2 regions of the Pseudomonas sp. KH_040 genome follow, and region 1 is predicted to be linked to the other one. Evidence: predicted binding sites of a transcription regulator. Region 1 holds the regulator's gene; the other holds the start of a gene.
The links. The regulator FliA, encoded in region 1, starts transcription of late flagellar genes. The targets are predictions, from matches to a motif close to CTAAAGTTTNNNNNNNNNNNGCCGNTAA.
Positions count from the first base shown of each region.

Region 2: AC3IUF_RS00685 (methyl-accepting chemotaxis protein) is a predicted target of FliA. The motif match lies at 1,081-1,108, and genes of this name have one in related genera.

Region 1 is NZ_CM174487.1:1,869,766-1,873,139, forward strand. Features, by position in the region: gene flhF (flagellar biosynthesis GTPase FlhF) at 1-383, shown strand, start outside; gene fleN (flagellar synthesis regulator FleN) at 500-1,330, shown strand; gene fliA (RNA polymerase sigma factor FliA) at 1,327-2,067, shown strand; gene AC3IUF_RS08390 (chemotaxis response regulator CheY) at 2,234-2,605, shown strand; gene AC3IUF_RS08395 (protein phosphatase CheZ) at 2,624-3,374, shown strand, end outside.
Region 2 is NZ_CM174487.1:137,318-140,691, forward strand. Features, by position in the region: gene AC3IUF_RS00675 (FecR domain-containing protein) at 1-419, opposite strand, end outside; gene AC3IUF_RS00680 (sigma-70 family RNA polymerase sigma factor) at 419-919, opposite strand; gene AC3IUF_RS00685 (methyl-accepting chemotaxis protein) at 1,224-3,104, shown strand; gene AC3IUF_RS00690 (SRPBCC family protein) at 3,216-3,374, opposite strand, start outside.

The sequences.
Region 1 (3,374 bases):
CAGCCCTGCGCATGCAGCTCGAAAGTCTGGCCGGGCGTGGCATTCGGTCAAAAAATTATCTGGTCTTGGCAACCACCAGCCAGAAACAGGTTCTAACCGCCGCTTATCACAGTTACAAGCGTTGCGGGCTTGCCGGCTGCATCCTGACTAAACTGGATGAAACGGCCAGCCTTGGCGAAGTGTTGAGCCTGGCGATCAGTCATGAATTGCCGGTCGCGTACCTGACCGATGGCCCACGGATTCCGGATGATTTGCATCTGCCGCGTCGTCATCAACTGGTCAGCCGCGCCGTCAGCGTGCAAATGCAGGAAGAACCCAGCGAAGAAGCCATGGCTGACATGTTCGCTGATATCTATCACAGCCCGACCAAGCAGGTAGGCTGAGGTATTCATGAACAGTTTTTGTACCTACATCGATGGTCTGCCATGCATTGTTCCGGTTGTGAACGCGCAGCCAGTAATGTGGCCTCCGTCTATGCAAGACAAGGTAAAGAAATAACATGGGCAGCATGCATCCCGTACAGGTGATCGCGGTGACCGGCGGCAAAGGTGGCGTCGGCAAGACTAACGTGTCAGTGAACTTGTCGCTGGCGCTGGCAGAGCTTGGCCGTCGGGTCATGCTGCTGGACGCCGACCTCGGTCTGGCGAACGTTGACGTATTGTTGGGGCTGACCCCTAAGCGCACGCTGGCCGACGTCATCGAAGGCCGTTGCGAATTGCGCGACGTGCTGTTGCAAGGCCCCGGTGGCATTCGCATCGTGCCGGCGGCGTCCGGCACGCAGAGCATGGTCCACCTGAGCCCGGCGCAACACGCCGGCCTGATCCAGGCGTTCAGCGACATCGGCGACAATCTCGACGTATTGGTGATCGACACCGCTGCGGGTATTGGTGACTCGGTAGTCAGTTTTGTTCGCGCAGCCCAGGAAGTGTTGCTGGTGGTCTGCGACGAGCCGACGTCCATTACCGACGCCTACGCGCTGATCAAATTGCTCAACCGCGATTACGGCATGAACCGCTTCCGCGTCCTCGCCAACATGGCGCAGAGCCCGCAGGAAGGGCGCAACCTGTTCGCCAAGTTGACCAAGGTCACGGATCGCTTCCTTGACGTGGCCCTACAATATGTCGGCGCCGTGCCTTACGACGAAAGCGTGCGTAAAGCGGTGCAGAAGCAGCGTGCGGTGTATGAAGCCTTCCCGCGTTCCAAGTGCGCACTGGCGTTCAAGGCGATCGCGCAGAAGGTCGACACCTGGCCGCTGCCCGCCAACCCGCGTGGCCACCTTGAGTTTTTCGTCGAGCGCCTCGTGCAGCAAACGGCAGGGCCCGTGCTATGACCGCAAGCGGTATGAACTACTACAAGAAGTCGGCACGTGACGCGCAGTACGAACTGATCGAGCGTTACGCGCCACTGGTCAAACGCATCGCCTACCACTTGCTGGCGCGTTTGCCGGCGAGTGTGCAGGTCGAAGACCTGATCCAGGCCGGAATGATCGGTCTGCTCGAAGTCTCGACCAAATATGACGCCAGCAAAGGCGCCAGTTTTGAAACGTACGCGGGCATTCGAATCCGCGGCGCGATGCTCGACGAAGTGCGCAAAGGGGACTGGGCGCCACGCTCGGTTCACCGCAATACCCGTATGGTCAGTGACGCAATTCGCTCAATTGAAGCTAAAACCGGCCGTGACGCTAAAGATCACGAGGTTGCAGCCGAACTCCAATTGAGTCTCGACGATTACTACGGGATTTTGAATGACACCTTGGGCAGCCGCCTGTTCAGTTTCGACGACCTGCTGCAGGACGGCGAACACGAAGGGCTGCACGAGGATGGCGCGAGTGCTCATCTTGAGCCGTCGCGCGATCTGGAAGATGAACGTTTCCAGGCTGCGTTGGCGGACGCGATTGCCAATTTGCCGGAGCGTGAGCGACTGGTGTTGGCGCTGTACTACGACGAAGAGCTGAACCTCAAGGAAATCGGTGAAGTCCTTGGCGTCAGTGAATCGCGGGTCAGCCAGTTACACAGCCAGTGCGCGGCCCGTTTGCGGGGGCGTTTGGGGGAGTGGCGAGCGCGCTGAAGGCGGTGTGGGGACACTGCGAACGAGGCTGGTGCGGTGATGAACGGCACCGGTCTTGCTCTGTTGTGCTCCAGACAGTCTTCGAGTGCTAAGCCGATTGATTGAAGTGGCGCGTCCAGGTGCTGGGCGCGTTTAAGACTGCTTGGAGGTCGAATTGAACAAAGACATGAAAATCCTCATCGTTGATGACTTCTCAACGATGCGGCGGATCATCAAGAACCTGCTGCGTGATCTTGGGTTCACCAACACCGTCGAGGCTGACGATGGCGTGACTGCCATTCCAGTGCTCAACAGCGGCAGCATCGACTTTCTGGTAACGGACTGGAACATGCCGGGCATGACCGGTATCGACCTGCTGCGCCACGTGCGTGCCGATGAAAAGCTCAAGCACCTGCCAGTGCTGATGGTGACTGCAGAAGCCAAGCGCGAGCAGATCATTGAAGCCGCTCAGGCCGGTGTAAACGGCTACGTAGTCAAACCTTTCACGGCTCAGGCGTTGAAAGACAAAATCGAGAAGATTTTCGAACGCATCGGCTGATGAACGCGCGGGGGAGCTATGGAGCATAACGAATCTTCACAGGGCGATTTCGAGTCGACCCTGAAAAAACACGCGGTCGAACTGGTCGAAAGCCTTGAAAAAGGCAGGTTCGGCGACGCTGTGCAACTGATCCATGAGCTCAATCAGACCCGTGACCGTGGCCTGTACCAGGAAGTGGGCAAGCTCACACGTGAACTGCACAGTGCGATCGTCAACTTCCAGATCGACCCGAACATGCCGCAGGCCGAGGAAGTGTCGCAAATCACCGACGCCACCGAACGCCTGGGCTATGTGGTCAAGCTGACAGAGGCCGCGGCCAACCGCACCATGGATCTGGTGGAAAGCGCCACGCCGGTGGTCAATAGTCTGGCTGATGAAGCCCAGACCTTGAGCGCTGATTGGGGCCGCTTCATGCGTCGCGAGGTCGGGGCTGAAGAGTTCCGTGAACTGGCGCGCCGGGTCGACGGTTTTCTGTCACGCAGCAGCACGGACAACCGTGCGGTGTCGAGCAATCTCAACGACATCCTGCTGGCCCAGGATTACCAGGACCTGACCGGTCAGGTGATCAAGCGTGTGACCCAACTGGTCACCGAAGTCGAAAGCAATTTGCTCAAACTCGTGCTCATGGCCAGTCAGGTCGACCGCTTTGCGGGCATCGAACATGACCGCGCCGCGATGCTTGCAGAAAAAGATCCACAAAAACATCTCTCGCAGGGTGAAGGTCCGCAGATTCATGCCGATAAACGAGAAGACGTTGTGTCCGGTCAGG
Region 2 (3,374 bases), 1.7 Mb from region 1:
CCATCCGGCAACTGAAAGCCGCGCCGCTCGCCCGTCGCCGTAGCGTAATCGGCGCTCCATTGCTGCCACGCGGCCGTGTCTTTGGCCAGCCACGCGGCGGAGCCCATCAGCAATGCGCCAGACAACAGCTTCAAGGCCTGTCGCCGGCCAAGACCCTGAGCACTGTTTTCCAGGGTGTTGAACGCCACTTGCGCACCGGGCACCGCACGCAGGTTATTGCTCAACTCGGCTTGCAGCGACTGCACCCGTTGCCAGGCCAGTTCGTGCTCATGGTGTTCGGCGCGCCACTGTTCGCACTGGCGATTCAACCGCGGGTTGCCATGGTTGTTGCGCAAGCGCAGCAGCCAATGGATGGCTTGTTTGACTACGTGCTGTCGAGGCTCGGCGCGGCGACCGACTGAGACGTTATCCACCGGCATCAGCTTTCATACCGCAGCACATAGCAGTGATACAGGGCATCGGCGACGTAACGTTCAACCGAACGCAGGGAAAGCCCCATCTGTTCGGCGATCTGCTTGTGGGTTAAACCTTCGCACTGCGCCAGCAGAAAGGCCTGACGCACCTTCGGCTTCAGTCCTTCAAGCATGCGCGCGATGCTCTCCAGCAATTCGATCACCAGCGCCCGGGCTTCGGCACTCGGTGTTTCTGCTTCAGGCAAATGGGCGATCGTTTCGAGATAGGCACGTTCGATTTCCTCTCGGCGCCAATGATCGATCACCAACCCACGTGCAATCGTGCGCAGGAAGGCGCGAGGCGACTTGAGTTCGAGGCGTTCGGTGCGCTGCAGCAGGCGCAGGAAAGTGTCCTGCGCCAGATCCGCCGCATCTGCCGCATTGCCCAGCCGCGCGCGCAGCCAAGCGTTAAGCCAGCCGTGATGACTACTGTAAAGCGCCTGTACTGCAAACTCAGGTGAGGACATCAACGCCAACGTCACAAATGATAATTACTCGCATTGTCATCAAGGGTTACGAAATTTGCAACTGCCACCCGAACATCAACCCTGAAAAACATCGGGGCGAACGCTCTGGCACGCCGTTCGGCGGGAATCCTGCAGAAACGCCATCCATTTCCCGCTCAACCCTAAGATTTCTCCGACACGTGCCGACAGACTGGTGAGACATGCGTGCACCAAATCAGAGCAGCCGTTAGAACGCTGCCTGCGCTGTACATGGAATGTTGCATCCGGAACGCATCCCCACTTTTGGCATAAGAAGTCCCATGAAATGAATCTCAAGTTCAGCCATAAAATCCTGTTGGCCGCCTCGGGCGTCGTGGTCCTGGCGTTCGCGCTGTTCACCCTCTACAACGACTACCTGCAGCGAAACACCATTCGCCAGAACCTTCAGTCCTCCGTGCAGCAGGCCGGTGACCTGACCGCCAGCAGCGTGCAGAACTGGATGAGCGGGCGGATTCTGGTGCTGGAAAACCTCGCGCAGAACGTTGCCCATCAGGGCAAGGACGCGGACTTCCCGGGTCTGGTCGATCAACCAGCGTTCACTTCGAACTTCCAGTTCACCTACGTCGGTCAAGCCAACGGTGTGTTCACCCAGCGTCCTGACGCGAAGATGCCGGACGGCTACGACCCGCGTCAGCGTCCTTGGTACAAACAAGCCGTGGTCGCTGACAAAACCATGCTGACGCCGCCGTACATGGCAGCGGTTGGCGGGTTGGTGGTAACCATCGCCATGCCGGTGAAAAAGAACGGCGAGCTGCTTGGCGTGGTCGGTGGTGACCTGAGCCTGGAAACCCTGGTGAAGATCATCAACTCGGTGGACTTCGGTGGTCTTGGCCACGCGTTCCTGGTCAGCGCCGACGGTCAGGTGATCGTCAGCCCGGACAAAGATCAGGTCATGAAAAACCTGAAAGACATCTACCCGAACACCAGCGTGCGCATCGAGAAGGGCAACCAGAACGTGGTGCTCAATGGCCAGGAACGTATTCTGTCGTTCACCCCGGTGAGCGATCTGCCGAATGCGCAGTGGTACATCGGTCTGTCGATTGATCGCGATAAAGCCTACGCCGCACTCAGCCAATTTCGCACCTCGGCGCTGATCGCGATGTTTGTTGCTGTGGCTGCGATTGCGCTGCTGCTGAGCCTGTTGATCAATGTCCTGATGCGTCCGCTGACCACCATGGGTCGTGCGATGCAGGACATTGCTCAGGGCGAAGGCGATCTGACCCGTCGTCTGGTGGTTGAGAGCAAAGACGAATTCGGTGAATTGGGCAGCGCATTCAACCAGTTCGTTGAACGGATTCACGCGTCGATTTCCGAAGTGTCCTCGGCAACCCGCCATGTGCATGACTTGTCGCAGCGCGTGATGGCGTCGTCCAATGCTTCGATCGTCGGTTCCGACGAACAAAGCGCGCGCACCAACAGCGTGGCTGCCGCGATCAACGAGTTGGGCGCCGCCACTCAGGAAATCGCGCGCAACGCCGCCGATGCTTCGCAACACGCGAGCGGCGCCAGCGAGCAGGCTGATGACGGTCGTCAGGTAGTCGAGCAGACGATTCAAGCGATGACCGAGTTGTCGCAGAAAATCAGCCTGTCGTGCACGCAGATTGAAACCCTGAATGCCAGCACCGACAACATCGGCCACATCCTTGATGTGATCAAAGGCATCTCGCAACAGACCAACCTGCTGGCGCTCAACGCGGCGATCGAAGCTGCGCGTGCCGGTGAAGCCGGGCGTGGTTTTGCGGTGGTGGCGGACGAGGTGCGTAACCTCGCCCATCGCACCCAGGAGTCGGCGGAAGAGATCCACAAGATGATCACGTCGTTGCAGATCGGTTCGCGCGAAGCGGTGACCACGATGAACGCCAGTCAGGCGTCCAGCGAGCAGAGCGTGGAAGTGGCCAACCAGGCCGGTTTGCGTCTGGTCAGCGTGACCCAGCGTATCGGCGAAATCGACGGGATGAACCAGTCGGTGGCAGCGGCGACCGAAGAGCAGACCGCCGTGGTGGAAACCCTCAACGTCGACGTTAACCAGATCAACCTGCTGAACCAGCAGAGCGTCGCCAACCTCAATGAAACGTTGAAGGATTGTGATGCGTTGTCGCAGCAGGCTAACCGTCTGAAGCAATTGGTCGACAGCTTCAAAATCTGACCGCGTTATCGTTCTTCGCGAGCAGGCTCGCTCCCACATTTGGAATGCATTTCCCTGTGGGAGCGAGCCTGCTCGCGAAAGCGGTGGTGCATTCACCGCAAAGCCGAAGCCTTAGACAAACAGCTTCAGCACATTCTCCATCGCATCATCCGCAAACCCCTGCACAAAATCCTTGAACCCCGGCAACGCCTCCTCACCGCCCGAAGCCGGCTCGGCAATGATCGTCCAGGTTGCCCTGGATTTGCCTGTGCCCAGCGCTTCCACATTCAT